Regions from separate parts of the Stenotrophomonas sp. YJH_SMC_12-1 genome, predicted to be linked through region 1. Evidence: riboswitches for the same ligand, from Rfam matches in the RefSeq annotation. Region 1 holds a riboswitch; the other holds the start of a gene.
What was found. A riboswitch is a leader RNA that binds a small molecule or an ion and turns the genes downstream of it on or off. The one in region 1 is predicted to bind cobalamin.
Positions count from the first base shown of each region.

Region 2: it holds a riboswitch for cobalamin, as region 1 does, so the genes downstream of both, btuB (TonB-dependent vitamin B12 receptor) here and AC5P8Y_RS13785 (epoxyqueuosine reductase QueH) in region 1, are expected to answer to the same signal.

Region 1 is NZ_JCAFUD010000007.1:28,187-35,400, reverse strand. Features, by position in the region: gene AC5P8Y_RS13805 (NADH:flavin oxidoreductase/NADH oxidase) at 1-694, shown strand, start outside; gene AC5P8Y_RS13800 (LysR family transcriptional regulator) at 698-1,609, opposite strand; gene purU (formyltetrahydrofolate deformylase) at 1,724-2,575, shown strand; gene pncA (bifunctional nicotinamidase/pyrazinamidase) at 2,863-3,489, opposite strand; gene AC5P8Y_RS13785 (epoxyqueuosine reductase QueH) at 3,545-4,231, opposite strand; cobalamin riboswitch at 4,393-4,622, opposite strand; gene AC5P8Y_RS13780 (nicotinate phosphoribosyltransferase) at 4,706-6,115, opposite strand; gene AC5P8Y_RS13775 (bifunctional nicotinamide-nucleotide adenylyltransferase/Nudix hydroxylase) at 6,180-7,214, opposite strand, start outside.
Region 2 is NZ_JCAFUD010000003.1:159,376-166,589, forward strand. Features, by position in the region: gene AC5P8Y_RS06935 (NAD(P)-dependent oxidoreductase) at 13-651, opposite strand; gene AC5P8Y_RS06940 (LysR family transcriptional regulator) at 760-1,689, shown strand; gene AC5P8Y_RS06945 (class I SAM-dependent methyltransferase) at 1,686-2,477, shown strand; gene gph (phosphoglycolate phosphatase) at 2,543-3,205, shown strand; gene btuB (TonB-dependent vitamin B12 receptor) at 3,314-5,155, opposite strand; cobalamin riboswitch at 5,271-5,493, opposite strand; gene AC5P8Y_RS06960 (histidine phosphatase family protein) at 5,637-6,215, shown strand; gene AC5P8Y_RS06965 (TfoX/Sxy family protein) at 6,307-6,669, opposite strand; gene AC5P8Y_RS06970 (GAF domain-containing protein) at 6,666-7,148, opposite strand.

The sequences.
Region 1 (7,214 bases):
GCCGTTCCACGCCGCCGATCCGGCACCGCAGGAACTGGACGAGGCCGGCATCGCCGAGGTCATCGCCGCCTTCGCCGCCAGTGCGGTGCGTGCCGAGCGCCTCGGCTTCGAGCTGATCGAGCTGCATGCCGCCCACGGCTACCTGCTGCACCAGTTCCTGTCGCCGCTGAGCAACCGTCGCACTGATGGCTACGGTGGCTCATTGCCGAACCGCCTGCGCCTGCTGGTGGAAGTGTTCGACGCCGTGCGTGCGGCGGTATCGGACAAGGTCGCCGTGGGCGTGCGCATCTCCGCCAGCGACTGGGTCGATGGCGGCTGGGATCTGGTGCAGAGCGAAGCGCTGGCCCAGGTGCTGGACGCGCGCGGCTGCAATTTCCTGCACGTCTCCAGCGGTGGCCTGGACGAACGCCAGAAGATCACCGTCGGTCCGGGCTACCAGGTGCCGTTCGCGGCAGCGATCAAGGCCAAGGTGCGCATGCCGGTCATCGCCGTGGGCATGATCACCGAGCCCGAGCAGGCCGAATCGATCCTGCGCCATCGCCACGCCGATGCCGTGGCCCTGGCGCGCGGCATCCTCTACGACCCGCGCTGGCCGTGGCATGCCGCTGCCGCATTGCGCGACAGCGTGGAACCTGCGCCACAGTACCTGCGCTGCGAGCCGCGCGATGCGCGCGGCGTGTTCAAGACGCGCTGAGGCTCACACCCGCCAGGCCGGCGCGATGCCGGCCTGAAGGTGTTCGAACAGCGCGCGGATCTTGGCGGTGAAATCGCGGCGGTCGCTGACGCAGAAGTAGACCTCCATCGGTTCCGGGCGCCACGCGGTGTCGGCGCCGAACACCGCCTGCAGGCGGCCCTCGCGCAGGTACGGCTCGGCCACGAATGCGGCCAGCCGGGTGATGCCGGCACCGGCCGCCGCCAGCGTCGCCAGCGCATCGATGTCATCGCAGACCATGCTCGGTGGCAGCGTGGCGTCCACGCGCTGGCCGTCCTTCAGCAGGCCCCAGCGCAATGGCCGGCCATCGGTAGGGAAGCGGTGCAGCAACCCGCGATGACCGCCCAGTTCGGAAGGCTGTTGCGGGGTGCCGTGCGCCTTCAGGTAGGCCGGCGAGGCACAGAACACGAACGGAACACGCGCCAGCTGCCGCGCGACCACGCCGTCCTCCAGCTGCGCCCCGATGCGGATGCTGGCATCCACCGCTTCCGGCCCATGCTGCACGGCGCGGTCGGTCAGGCGCAGCTCCAGCTGCAGTTGTGGGTAGCGCTGCTGCAGTGAAGGCAACAAGGGGGCAAGCACGTGGCGACCGAAGGCGCTGCTGCTGGCGATGCGCAGCGGCCCGGCCGGTTCGATGTCACCGGCGGTGACCATCGCCTGCGCGCGCGCCAGGTCGGCTTCGATGTGGCGCACCTGCGCCAGGTACAGCGCGCCGGCCTCGCTGAGGGCCAGCTGCCGCGTACTCCGGTTCAGCAACCGTACGCCCAGATGGGCCTCCAGCCGGTTGATGTTCTGGCCGACCGCGGTGGCGCTGATGCCAAGGATGCGGGCCGCGGCGGCAATGCTGCCGGTCTCTGCGGTGCGGGTGAAGCTGCGGATCAGTTGCAACAGGTTCATGACCGACCAGCTTGCCACGGGAAGGTCCAAGTATCGCTTGGTACTGAACCAAGCAGGTCGGTTGCACCCGTGATCATCCGGCCGCTGGGCAGGGCGCTGCCCTACACTGTGGCGATGCGCCCCGATTCCATTCTTACCCTGTCATGCCCCGACCGCACCGGCATCGTCTACCGCGTGTCCGGCCTGCTGTTCGACCACGGCTGCAACATCCTCGACGCCCAGCAGTTCGGCGATGAGGAGAGTGGCCGCTTCTTCCTGCGCGTGCACTTCGACCGCGATGCCGGCCTGCCGCTGGAGACCGTGCACGCCGCCATGGCCACGCTTGCCGAAGGCTTCGGCATGGACTGGCAGCTGCACGATGGCCGACGCCGCGCGCGGCTGCTGGTGCTGGTCAGCAAACAGGGGCATTGCCTCAACGACCTGCTGTTCCGCGCCCACAGCGGCCAGCTGAAGGTGGACATCGCAGCAGTGGCGTCCAACCACGCCGACTTCGCGCCGCTGGCGGCGTCCTACCAGGTGCCGTTCCACCACCTGCCGGTGACCGCCGATACACGCGCGGTGCAGGAGCAGCAGATCATCGACCTCGTCGAGCGCGAACGCATCGACCTGGTGGTGCTGGCGCGCTACATGCAGATCCTGTCACCCACGCTGTGCCGCGCGCTGGCCGGCCGTGCCATCAACATCCACCACAGCTTCCTGCCCAGCTTCAAGGGCGCGCAGCCGTACCACCAGGCACACGCGCGTGGGGTCAAGATCATCGGCGCCACCGCGCACTATGTCACCGAGGACCTGGACGAAGGCCCGATCATCGAACAGGACGTGGCCCGCGTGGACCACGCGATGGCACCGCGTGAACTGGTGCGGCTGGGCAGCGATACCGAATCGCTGGTGCTGGCACGCGCGGTTCGCCGCCATGTGGAGCACCGCATCCTGCTCAACGGGCATCGCACGGTGGTATTCCGGTAATCGCCCATCCCGCGTCCGCCGGGCATGGCCCGGCGCTACCACGGGTGCTATCCGGTAGTACCGGCCGCTGGCCGGCAACTGCAGAGGTCCCGAGGTTGCCGGCCAGCGGCCGGCACTACCGAATCCTGATTTCATCCAATGAAAAGTCCCCGGTTCGGCCGTCCCGCGATCTATAGGGGGGCGTAGTTAGGGGGCTGGATGAATCGATTGTGTTGTTGTGGGCAGGAGCGCGCAAGCAGCATAAGCGACGTGCGCGATAGCGCGGGGCCATGCCCGGCGGTCACGCCTCAGACGATCGCGATCCCCGCCTTGCCCAGCGCCTCGCGCACCATCACGTCGTTGGCTTCGGTCACCGGCTTGGTCAGCTCCCACAGGAACTTCACCCGGAAGCCGGACTTCACCGCGTCCTGCGCGCTCCACAGCACGCAGTAGTCACGGGCCAGGCCGCATACGTGCACTTCGCGGATGCGGCGTTCATGCAGCCAGCCGGCCAGGCCGGTGGCCGGGCGCTCGCCCTCGGGGCCGTGGTTCTCGCGGAAGGCGCTGTACGAATCCACCTGTTGGCGCGTGCCCTTGCGCAGGATCAGGTCGGCCACGGTCCAGTCCACGCCCGGGTGCAGGGCGGCACCGGCGCTGCCCTGCACGCAGTGGTCCGGCCACAGGGTCTGCGGCTGCGCGTGCAGCAGGATGGTCTCGAACGGGCGTTGGCCGGGGTGCTGGCTGGCGAACGAGGCATGGTCGGCCGGGTGCCAGTCCTGTGTTGCCACCACGGTGCGGTAGCGGCGCTGCGCCAGCAGATCGGCAATGGGTGCCACCAGCGCATCGCCCTGGTCGCAGGCCAGGGCGCCACCGGGCATGAAGTCCGGCTGCAGGTCGATCACCAGCAGGGCGACATCGGCGGGCAGGGCGGTCATGGCAGTTCCGGTACAACAGAAGGGGCGACCAGCGTGGCCGCCCCATGCCTGCACGTCAATCGTCCTGCGGCGTCCCAGCGTCCTGCCCGTAGTACAACAGGCCGATCTTGATCCGCTCGCGGCCATTCTCGCGGCGATGGCGGTTGGCATCGCGCAGCGAGTACACGCAGCCGCAGTATTCCTGCTGGTAGAACTGCTCGCGCTTGCTGATCTCGATCATGCGGCTGGCACCGCCGCCCTTGCGCCAGTTGTAGTCCCAGTACTGCAGGCCTTCATAGCGCGAGGCGGCGCGGATGCCGCAGTCGTTGATCTGCGCCATGTTCTTCCAGCGCGAGATGCCCAGCGAAGAACTGATGGTGTCGTAGCCGTGCTCGTGCGCGTACAGCGCAGTGCGCTCGAAGCGCATGTCGAAGCACATCGTGCAGCGGATGCCGCGTTCGGGCTCGTTTTCCATGCCGCGTGCACGGCTGAACCAGTTGTCGGTGTCGTAGTCGCAGTCGATGAAAGGAATGCCGTGCTGCTCGGCGAAGCGGATGTTCTCCTGCTTGCGCAGCTCGTACTCCTTCACCGGGTGGATGTTGGGGTTGTAGAAGAAGATCGCGTAGTCGATCCCGGAGGCGGTGATCGCCTCCATCACTTCGCCGGAACAGGGCGCGCAGCACGAATGCAGCAGCAGGCGCTTGCCGTCGGCGGGCAGGGTCAGGGTGGGGCGTTGGAGCTCGGTCATCGTCAGGTACCGCATGGACCGCCGGCAACGGCGGTGGCCCATGCATCAGCGCGTGGGTGAACGGGTCTGGCCGGATACCGTGAACAGGACGCGCGCGGCCACATCGCCTGCACGCGCAGGACGACGACGGCCCCGGCAACCTCCCCGCGGAGATTCCAGGTCGAGTCAGGGGACGGTCGTGTCCCCCGGCCGGGGCCGGTATTCGGGCTGATGGACTCGGGCCGCAGCCCACCTACTACCTGCCGCTTCCCAGGCGCGAGCCCAGTGCTGTTGGCAGGATTCGTTTCCATTCACCGCTGCGGGGCAGCTCCGGAATGGACGCGCGAGGCGCCTTCACCGGATTCCCGTTTAAATCCCTCCCCGCGCCGCAGCGATGGGAGGGATACCTTCGGCGTGTGCAAGGTGGACCTGTTGGTGGCGCCGGTCAAGAGCGCAGGGGGCAGAGCCCGCTGCGCTGCAACGGGATCCAACCCCGGTCGGGATGCACCTTCAATGCCCCACGGCCGCCCGCGTGCGGATGTCGTCCAGCCGCTGGTCGTGCAGCAGGCGGCCGTTCTCCCACACGGTCACCATTGCGTCCTCGAAGCCGTCCGGCAGGGTGTCGTCGCCATTGGCCGGCAGTGGCACCGTATGCAGGCTGCCATCGTCCAGGCGGCGCAGCAGGCGCATGCGGCCACGCTTGCTGGCCTTGCCGGCGTCGGTGACCGGATCCTTGTAGACGTCGATCCACTCACCCTCGACCCGCGCCGCCGAGCACTTCAGCGCGAACTTCTGCGTATCGCGGTCCAGCCGCTGCAGCAGTGCACCGCCCATGCCGAAGGCCACGTTGTCGACGGCGTAGCCGTCGTCGGTGATGCGCTGCAGGATCGCGCGGATGGTGTCCGGATTGATGCCATCGCCCTGGATCACCCGCACGTGGTTGAGCACGCGATAGCCCTTGCCGTTGAGGCTGTGGCCGAAGGCTTCATCCAGCCGGCGCAGGCTTTCGGCCACCACCTCCACCGGGTCACCCGAGTCGGGACGGATGACCAGGGTGGCGCCCGACGCGATCACGTCATCGCGCAGGGTGGTGCCCCAGTGTTCGCTGATCGCGCGGTAGATGTCATAGCTGTCCGACACCACCGCCACGATCGAACCGGGCTTGCCGAACTGGCGCAGCATGTTGCGATAGGCGTCCACCTCGCGTTCGCGGCCCCAACTGGTGATGGTGCTGTGCTCGGCGGCCGGAATCGAATAGCCGGCCATCGGTGCGTGGTAGTGCGCGCGTGCCAGGCACAGCGCCGACACGGTATCGGTGCCGAGGAAGTTGACCAGGTGCGCGGCACCGCCCAACGCGGCCGATTCCAGGCTCGATACACCGCGCGCGCCGAAGTCGTGCAGCTTGAACGGCAGCTGCCCCTGCGGGTCGTCGCTGGTCTGCTGCAGGAACGCGGCGATGGTCTGCCGTGCGTGCCAGCTGATGGTGGCCACGGTGACCGGATACCACACGCGCAGCAGCAGCGTTTCCAGATACGACGGCACCCAGAACGCAGCCGGATCGGTCGACTCGATGGTCATCAGTGCCTGGTGGGTGGGCACCACGCTGCCCTCGGGAACGGCGCGGATGCGCACCGGCAGGTGGCCGCCAAGCCGGTCGACGATATCGCGCCAGCCGGCCTCGTTGAACGGTTCGCCATGGGCGGCGAATACCGCAGCAGCGTCGTCGATGTCGGCGTGGGTGACCGGTCGTGCCAGCGCGTCCTTGAGGATCGCCTGCAGGCCGAAGAACACCGTGCGATCGTGCAGGCCGCCACGTGATTCGACGTAGAAGAACGTGGCATCGGTACCCGGCGGGTACTGCAGCCAATGGCTGGCCTTGTAGCTGTCGGTGTTGAGGAGAAGATTATCGAGGTAGTGCATGACGGAAGCTCCTTCGCGTCGAGTGACACCAGCGGTCTATCCGCCAGTGGGGGGGCCGGGCCTGTCAGCCGCGGCCGAGGAAATACTCCAGGATGTGCAGGTGGTCTTCGAACAGCTGCGGGCCCATGTCCAGGGCTTCACTCACCGGTATCCAGCGCGCCTTGTCTGCGTCGTCGCCGCCGCGCACCGGCGGCAGTTCACCGGCCGGGAATTCGAAGTGGAAACCGTGGGTGATGGTGCGGCCGCGCTGGCTGCGGTCGGGGTGGTCGAAGACCTGCTGGCCCTTCAGCGAACCCTTCAGCACCGGCAGCGGAATCTTCAGCCGGGTTTCCTCGCGCAGTTCGCGCAGGCAGCTGTCGAGCAGGCTCTGTTCCTGGCCGACGAAGCCGCCGGGCAGCGCCCACAGCCCCTTGCCGGGTTCCGAGCGGCGACGCACCAGCAGCACGTGGCCTGAATGCACCACCACCGCATCGGTGGTGACGAAGGTGGGCGCGTAGGGCGCATCCTTCCAGGCGGCCTTGTACTGTTCGATGAAGCGGTACTCGGCGACCAGCTGGCCATAGGCAGGCGCGCTTTTGCGGAACGCTTCAAGCATGTCGTACACCGGCGCCGGCACATTGCCACGCAGCATCAGCAGCGCGCCGTGGAAGTCGACGTCGCCGGCTTCGAACAGGTAGCGCCGCAGCTCGGTGGCCGACAGGGTGGCGGTATGCTGCACGTCCACCAGCGGCCACTGCGGGAACTCGCGCAGGTAGTAGCTGGACGCGTCCTTGTCCATGCCGATCAGGCCCACCTTCGCATCGGCGGCGGCGCCGTCGTTGCGCAGGGCTTCAGCCACCTGGCGCTGCACGTTGGCGATCCACTGCGCTTCGTTGTACAGGTGGTCACGCAGCGGGCGGATCAGCAGACGGTCGGTGTGGCCATCGAGGGCGGCCTGGATCATCACGGCGCGTTCGGCCGCGGTCCAGGGATTGCGCAGGCTGCGGGGGGTATCGGCAGAGCCGACCAGGAAGATCAGCTTGCGGGCCCGGCTCAGGGCCAGGCGGGCAACGGCGGCGTGGCCGTTGTGGAAGGGCTCGAATCGCCCGATGAAGACGAG
Region 2 (7,214 bases), on a different contig from region 1:
CACGCGCGTCGATCAGTACGCCGCGGTGATGATCTGCTTCGGGTACTGGTGCGCTTCCAGCTCGGCGACGAACGCGGCGCCGTAGTCGGCATAGCTGATGCGGCTGTGGCCGCTGGCGTCGGCCAGGAAGGCCTTGGGCTGCACGCGGTACTGGCCGCGCTCTTCACCCGGGCCGATTTCGGCCGCTGGCGAGAAGAAGGTCCAGTCCAGGTCGTCCACCGCCTGCAGTCGATTGAAGGCTTCACGATGGGCCAGCGCGTACGGCTTGTAGGCCTCCGGGAAGGTGGGGGTATCGACCAGCTGCACGCCGGGCGCGACTTCCAGGCTGCCGGCGCCACCGACCACCACCAGGCGCGGTACACCGGCCTTGCGCACGGCGGCGGCCAGCTGTGCAGCCACGTCGCCGACGCGGCCGATGTCATCGCCCGGGCGCGGGCCGTAGGCGCTGGCCAGCACGTCGTGGCCGGCGATGGCGGCGACCAGCGCGTCCTGGTCATCCAGCGGGGCGACCACCGGATGGGCGCCGTCCAGTTCGGCCGGAAGATCCTGCGCGTTGCGCACGATGACAGTGAGTTCGTGGCCGTGGGCCAGCGCGTGGCGGGCGATCTGGCGGCCGATGTTGCCGGTGGAACCAACGAGGGCGATCTTCATGGCAGGACTCCGTGGGGCGGTGTGGGGTGGGAATGGGGCCACTCTAGGCCGCTGCAGTCGATCGAAAAACAGCGTATAACGCGCTTGTTTGTTGCATGGATCGAGCATATGGACCGACTGACCGCCATGACCGTATTCGTCGAGGTGGCCGAGCGCGGCAGCCTCACCGCCGCCGCCGAGGTGCTGGACATGTCGCGGGCGATGGTTACCCGCTACCTGGCCGAGGTCGAGGCTTGGCTGGGCGCGCGCCTGCTGCACCGGACCACGCGCCGGGTCAGCCTGACCGGCCCCGGCGAGGCGGCGCTGGCGCGCTTCCGGCAGATACTGGCCATCGGCGAGGAACTGCAGGGCGAGCTGGCCAGCGACGATCCCGAACCGCATGGCACGCTGCGGGTGACCGCCAGCGTGTCGTTCGGGCAAAGCCACCTGGCGCGTGCGGTGGCCGGTTTCGTCGCACGCCATCCGGCGGCGCGCATTGAACTGCTGCTGGTCGACCGCATGGTGAACCTGGTGGAAGAGCGGGTGGACCTTGCCGTGCGCATCGCCCGCCAGATCGATCCCAGCCTGATCGCACGACGGCTGGCCACCTGCCGCTCGGTGCTGTGCGCGACGCCGTCGTACCTGCAGGCGCGCGGTACGCCTACCGCCCCGGAACACCTGGCCGGGCACAACTGCCTGACCCATCACTACGTGGGCAAGAGCCTGTGGCAGCTGCACCGCGATGGGCGTTCGCTGTCGGTGGCGGTGGGCGGCAACATCAGCGCCAATGAAGCGTCGCTGTTGCTGGAGGCGGTACGTGCAGGCGCCGGCATCGCGATGCTGCCGACCTACCAGGTGGCGCCACTGCTGCGCAGTGGCGAGCTGATCGAGTTGTTGCCCGAGTTCAGTCTGGACGAACTCGGCATTCATGCCGTGTACGCATCACGGCGCCAGCAGCCCGCTATCATGCGGCGATTCCTGGACTTCCTGGCCGAGTGTTTCGCCAGCCCGGCCTTCCAGGATCTGGATTGGCGCCCACCGGGCAAGGAGAACACATGAACCACGGACAGGCCTTGATCGACCACAACCGTGCTGCCTGGGACCGCCAGGCCAGCGAAGTGCGCGAATGGTCGCGCCCGGTGGAAAGTTCAACCATTGCCGCCGCGCGCGAAGGACGTTGGCAGGTGCACCTGACGCCCCGTGCCCTGCCGCTGGACTGGCTGGGTGATGTGCGCGGCCGCCGGGTCCTGTGCCTGGCCTCGGGCGGTGGCCAGCAGGCACCGGTGCTGGCGGCGGCCGGGGCCGACGTCACTGTGTTCGATCTGTCCGATGGGCAGCTGGAACAGGACCGCAGCGTGGCGGCGCGCGACGGCCTGCGGCTGCGCACGGTGCAGGGCGACATGCGCGACCTGCACGTATTCGCCAACGACAGCTTCGATGTGGTGTTCCACCCGATCTCCAACCTGTATGTGCCCGATGTGCGCCCGGTGTGGACCGAATGCCGCCGCGTGCTGGCGCGCGATGGCATGCTGATGGCCAGCTTCTACAACCCGGTGCTGTTCGTCGGCGCGCGCGATCCGCAGCTTGATGCACAGGGCCTGATCCGGCCGCAGTACGCCATTCCCTATTCGGATCTGGAAGACCTGCCACCGGCCGAGCGCGAGGCGAAGCTGGCGCGGGGTGATGCGCTGACCTTCGGCCACAGCCTGACAGAACTGATCGGTGGACAGCTGGATGCCGGCTTCGTGATCGATCGCTTCATGGAAGACTGGCAGCCGCAGCCGCGCTTCCTGATCGACCGCTATCTGCCCACCTTCCTGGCTACCCGCGCGCGCCGGATCGGCTGAGGCGGATCGGTGCAAAAACCAGCGGCGTACAATGGACGGCCCCACGTCGCACAGGTGCCGTTCCCTTGTCGTATCCCTATCCGCTGGTCGTGTTCGACCTCGATGGCACGCTGGTCGACAGCGCTGCCGATATTGCCGAAGCACTGAACCGCACGCTGGAAGACATCGGCCTGGCGCGCGTGCCGGAAGCCACGGTTCTGGGCTGGATCGGCGACGGTGTGCGTCGTCTGGTCGAACAGGCGGTGCAGGCCGCCGGCAGCGAGGTGGACCTGGCGGAGGTGATGCCGGTGTTCATGGTGCACTACCGTGAGTGCCTGCTGCGCAGCCCGCGACTGTTCGACGGCGTGGGCGAAGCGCTGGCGCAACTGCGTGCGCGCAACGTGCCGCTGGCGATCTGCACCAACAAGCCCGAAGCACTGGTGCCGCCGCTGCTGCAGCACCTGGGTATCGATGATGCATTCGCGCTGGTACTGGGGGGGGATTCGCTGCCGCAGCGCAAGCCCAGTGGCGAGCCACTGCGGCACATCGCCGCGCACTTCGGGCTGCCGGTGGAGTCCTGCCTGATGGTGGGTGATTCGTTGACCGACTACCGCGCCGCCGAAGAGGCCGGCATGCCGATCGCGCTGGTGCGCTACGGCTATCCGCGCGGCCTGGACCTGGCCACCGCGCATGCGGTGGCGGTGATCGACGACCTGCGTGAACTGCCGGGGTTGGCCGCCGGCCGATAAGCCGGCCAACGCAATGGGTAGTGCCGGCCGCTGGCCGGCAACCCGGGATGCGTTGCCGAAGGTCATGATGTTGCCGGCCAGTGGCCGGCACTACCATGAACGTTGCGCTCACTTCGGCTGGTAACGCACGCTCAACTGGTACTCGCGGCCGGGCTGGTTGAACCATGCCACCGTTTCGTAGCGACGGTCGAAGACGTTGGCGGCACGTGCCAGCAGCGACCACGATGGCGTCAGTGCGTATTCGGCGCGAACATCCAGCGTACCGTAGCCGCCCACCTTCACCGCATTCGAGGCATCGTCGTAGCGCTTGCCGGCACCCTGCACGGTCAGGCCTGCGCGGAAATCGCCGAAGCGACGGTCGATGTCCAGGCGCGCGGTCTGCTGCGCGCGGCGTGGCAGCCAGTTGTCGAACTGGGTGCTGCCGCCGGTGCGGTTGCGCGGGTCGGTGTAGCTCAGCTGCGCGTTGATGTCGAAGCCGGCCAGCAGCACGCCACCGGTCAGTTCGGCACCGCGGATGCGGGCCTTCTCCACCTGCTGCATCTTGAAGGTTGCCGCATCGTAGGTGATCAGGTCATCGATGCGGGTTTCATACACGTCCAGGCCCCAGTGCCAGCCCTGGCCCTGCTGCGAAACGCCGAGGTTGGCGCTCTTGGACTTCTCCGGCTTCAACGTCGGCACGCCGCTCCACGGGTCGTACAGATCGCTGAAGGTCGGTGCCTTGAACGCCGTGCCATAGCTGGCGTTGAGGCGCAGGCCGTGGCCCAGCTCCATCGCCCAGCCAACGCTGCCGGTGGCGTGGTTGCCGAACTGCTGGTTGTCGTCGTTGCGTGCGCTGGCCTGCAGCTGGTGGCGGCCGAAGCGGCCCTGGTACTGCACGAATACGCCGGTGTTGCGGCGGCTGTCGACCAGGTAACCCGCGCTGCTGCCATCCAGGTTGTCTTCGCTCCAGTCCACGCCTGCGCTCAGCAGCTGGCCCTCGGCCACGCCGAAATCGCCCTGCAGGGAGGCGCTGTCGCGGTGGGTCTGTGCGCTGCCACGTGCACCGAAGTCGCCGAAGTTGTCCGACTCGTTGTCACTGCGCCCGACGTTTGCGGTGAATGCCAGGCGCTCGGAAGGGGTGTAGCGCACCTTGCCGGCCAGCACCTGCTGGCGGGTTTCCGAATAGTTGTAGTAACCGTCGTAATGGTTCTTGCCGTCGGCGCGCAGGGCGCTGCCTTCCACGTTCCACTGGTCGTTGAAGGTGTAGCCACCGCGCAGGCTCTTGGACAGGTTGCGGTAACCGTCGCGGTCGGGCTCGTCGGCGAAGCAGCCGGTGAACAGCGTGGCCGAGCCGCGGCAGGCATCGATGCCGTCGGAATGCTGGTAGGCGATGTCGGCACCGAACCAGCCGCGTTCGGTACCGCCGCCAATGCCACCGCTGGCTTCACGCAGGCCGTTGCTGCCACCGCCAAGCTGGAAGTGCGGGGCGAAATCGCCCTGGTTGCGGCGGGTGAAGATCTGGATCACGCCACCGATGGCGTCGGCGCCGTACAAGCTCGACTGCGGGCCGCGCACGATTTCCACGCGCTCGATCTGCGCCAGCGGCAGGTCCTGGTACATGGCCAGGCCGAGGTCGGCGCTGTTGATGCGCACGCCGTCCACCAGCACCACGGTGTGGCCCGAGTTGGTGCCGCGCAGGAACAGCGAGCTCTGCTTGCCGAGGCCGCCGGCATTGGTCAGGTTGATGCCGGCGCGGCCGCGCAGCAGCTCTTGCAGCGAGGTGGCCTGGCTGGATTCGATCTGCGCGCGGTCGATCACCTGCGCCGGCGCGATACTGTCCTGCAGGGCGATCGGGGTGCGGGTGGCGGTGACCAGGATCTGGTCGAGCGCAGTGGTGTCATCGGCGGCCTGGGCCAGCGCGGGCAGGGTGGCCAGCACGGCCAGGGACAGCATTCGGGACTGCAGCTTCATGGGGGACTCCAGGTGCCACGCACGCCCGCGTGGCGAAGGGGAGGAGCCGCGAAGGCAGGCGTGCGCCGATGCCGCAGCGCACGCCACGGTCATCCAGCGCCATGCCCACCGCATCGCGACCTGAGGCTTCCGGGCCGGTCTCCGGGCTTGCCGCCGGGTGGCGCGAGGCCACCGTCCAGGCGCCTTCCCATGCCTGCGGCACAGTGGCGGTGTTGCCTGGAACTGACGTGCTTACCGTTGCGGGGGCAGCGCCGGCCTGGCGTGGAATCACGCGTCACCGGCTTCCCGTTTCAACCTGCCGGCCATGGCCGCAGGTCACCTGGAAGTGGGCGCAGTCTACGGCATCGCAGGCCGTCCCGTTGCGTCGCGCCTGCGCGACTGCCTTTGCTGTGCCTTTAGAATGGTTGCTCGATCCCGTGGTGCCGTTGCCGATGTCCGCCCGTTTTCCGCTGTACCTGCGTCGCCCGTCCGGGACGCCCGCATGATCCTCGACCTGGTCCGCCATGCCGGCAATGGCCGTGACGAGTTCCTTGATGGCCGCAGCGACCCACCGCAGCTGGCCGGGCTGCCGCAGGAGCTGGTCGAGGCCTATGCCGGGCAACGCTGGGAGCGGGTGATCAGTTCACCGCGGTTGCGCGCGCTGCATACGGCGATGGCCTTGGCCACGCCGCGTGGGCTGGACGTGGAAGCGGACGAGGAATGGGAAGAGCTGGACTTCGGCGATTGGGACGGGCGGTCGCTGTTCGACTTGCCGGAGGATGCACTGGCGGCCTTCCATGCCGACCCGCACGCGTTCCCGCCGCCCAATGGCGAGAGCTGGGGCCACTTCGAGCGGCGCATCGCGCGCGCGCTGGATTGCCTGCTCGATGATGACGATCCGGTGCCGACGCTGGTGGTCAGCCATGGCGGCCCGTTGCGCATGGTGCTGTCGCAGGTCTGCGGCCTGCCCATGTCGCTGTGCTGGGCGCTGCGTATCGACCACGGCACGCGCCTGCGGGTGTGGCTGGAGCGCGGCGAGATCGGGCTGGTGGGTGAGCTGCTGGAGCTGCAGCAGCCCTGAGCGCACTCGCCGGGCATGGCCCGGCGCTACCGATCCCGCATCACACTGGTAGTGCCGGCCGCTGGCCGGCATCCCCAGGAACGCGGAGGCCTCAATCCTCGTCCGCGCCCTCGGCCACGCTGTCCTCAGCGTCATCGTCGGCATCGAAGCGCTGCTCATGCACTGGGCCCGACGCCGGGCCGGCTGCCTTCAGCGGATGCGCAGCGATGCGTGCTTCGTAATCCTGCACCAGTGCTTCACGCTGTGGCTCGCTCAGCTCCTGCCAATGGCAGTCCAGCAACGCGCCTTCCAGCGAGTACAGCAGGTTCAGGCTGGGCTTGAAGCCGGCGCGCTTGACCTTGACGAAGGCGCCGACGGCTCCGATCGCGACCAGGTCGTCGCGGCTGCGCAGGCCGACCTGGCGCAGCCACGCCGCACTTTTCGGGCCGATGTTGCGCAGCTTCGGTGCGCTCATCCCAGCGCCTCGACGAACACGCGGGCGATGGCTTCCAGGCCAGCCTGGTCGTCGGCATCGAAGCGGCCGACCTTCGGGCTGTCGATGTCGAACACGCCGATCAGTTCATCGCCGCGCAGCAGCGGCACCACCAGTTCCGAGCGCGAGGCCGAATCGCAGGCGATGTGGCCGGGGAAGGCGTCGACGTCCTCTACGCGCTGGGTCACGCGCTGGCTGGCGGCGGCACCGCACACGCCCTTGTCCAGCGGGATGCGCACGCAGGCCGGCAGGCCCTGGAACGGGCCAACCACCAGTTCCTTGCCGTCGTACAGGTAGAAGCCCACCCAGTTCAGGTCGGGCAGGGCGTGGTAGACCAGGGCCGAGAGGTTGGCCGCGTTGGCGATGCGGTCGGACTCGGCGTAGACCAGGCCACGGGCCTGTTCCAGCAGCTGGGCGTATTGTTCCGGCTTGCTGCCGGTGAGCGAGGCATTGGCGAACATGCCAGCAGTCTAGCAAGCGTGCCGGGCCGGCGATAATGCACGCTCTGTTGCCCCGTTGGAGCCCGT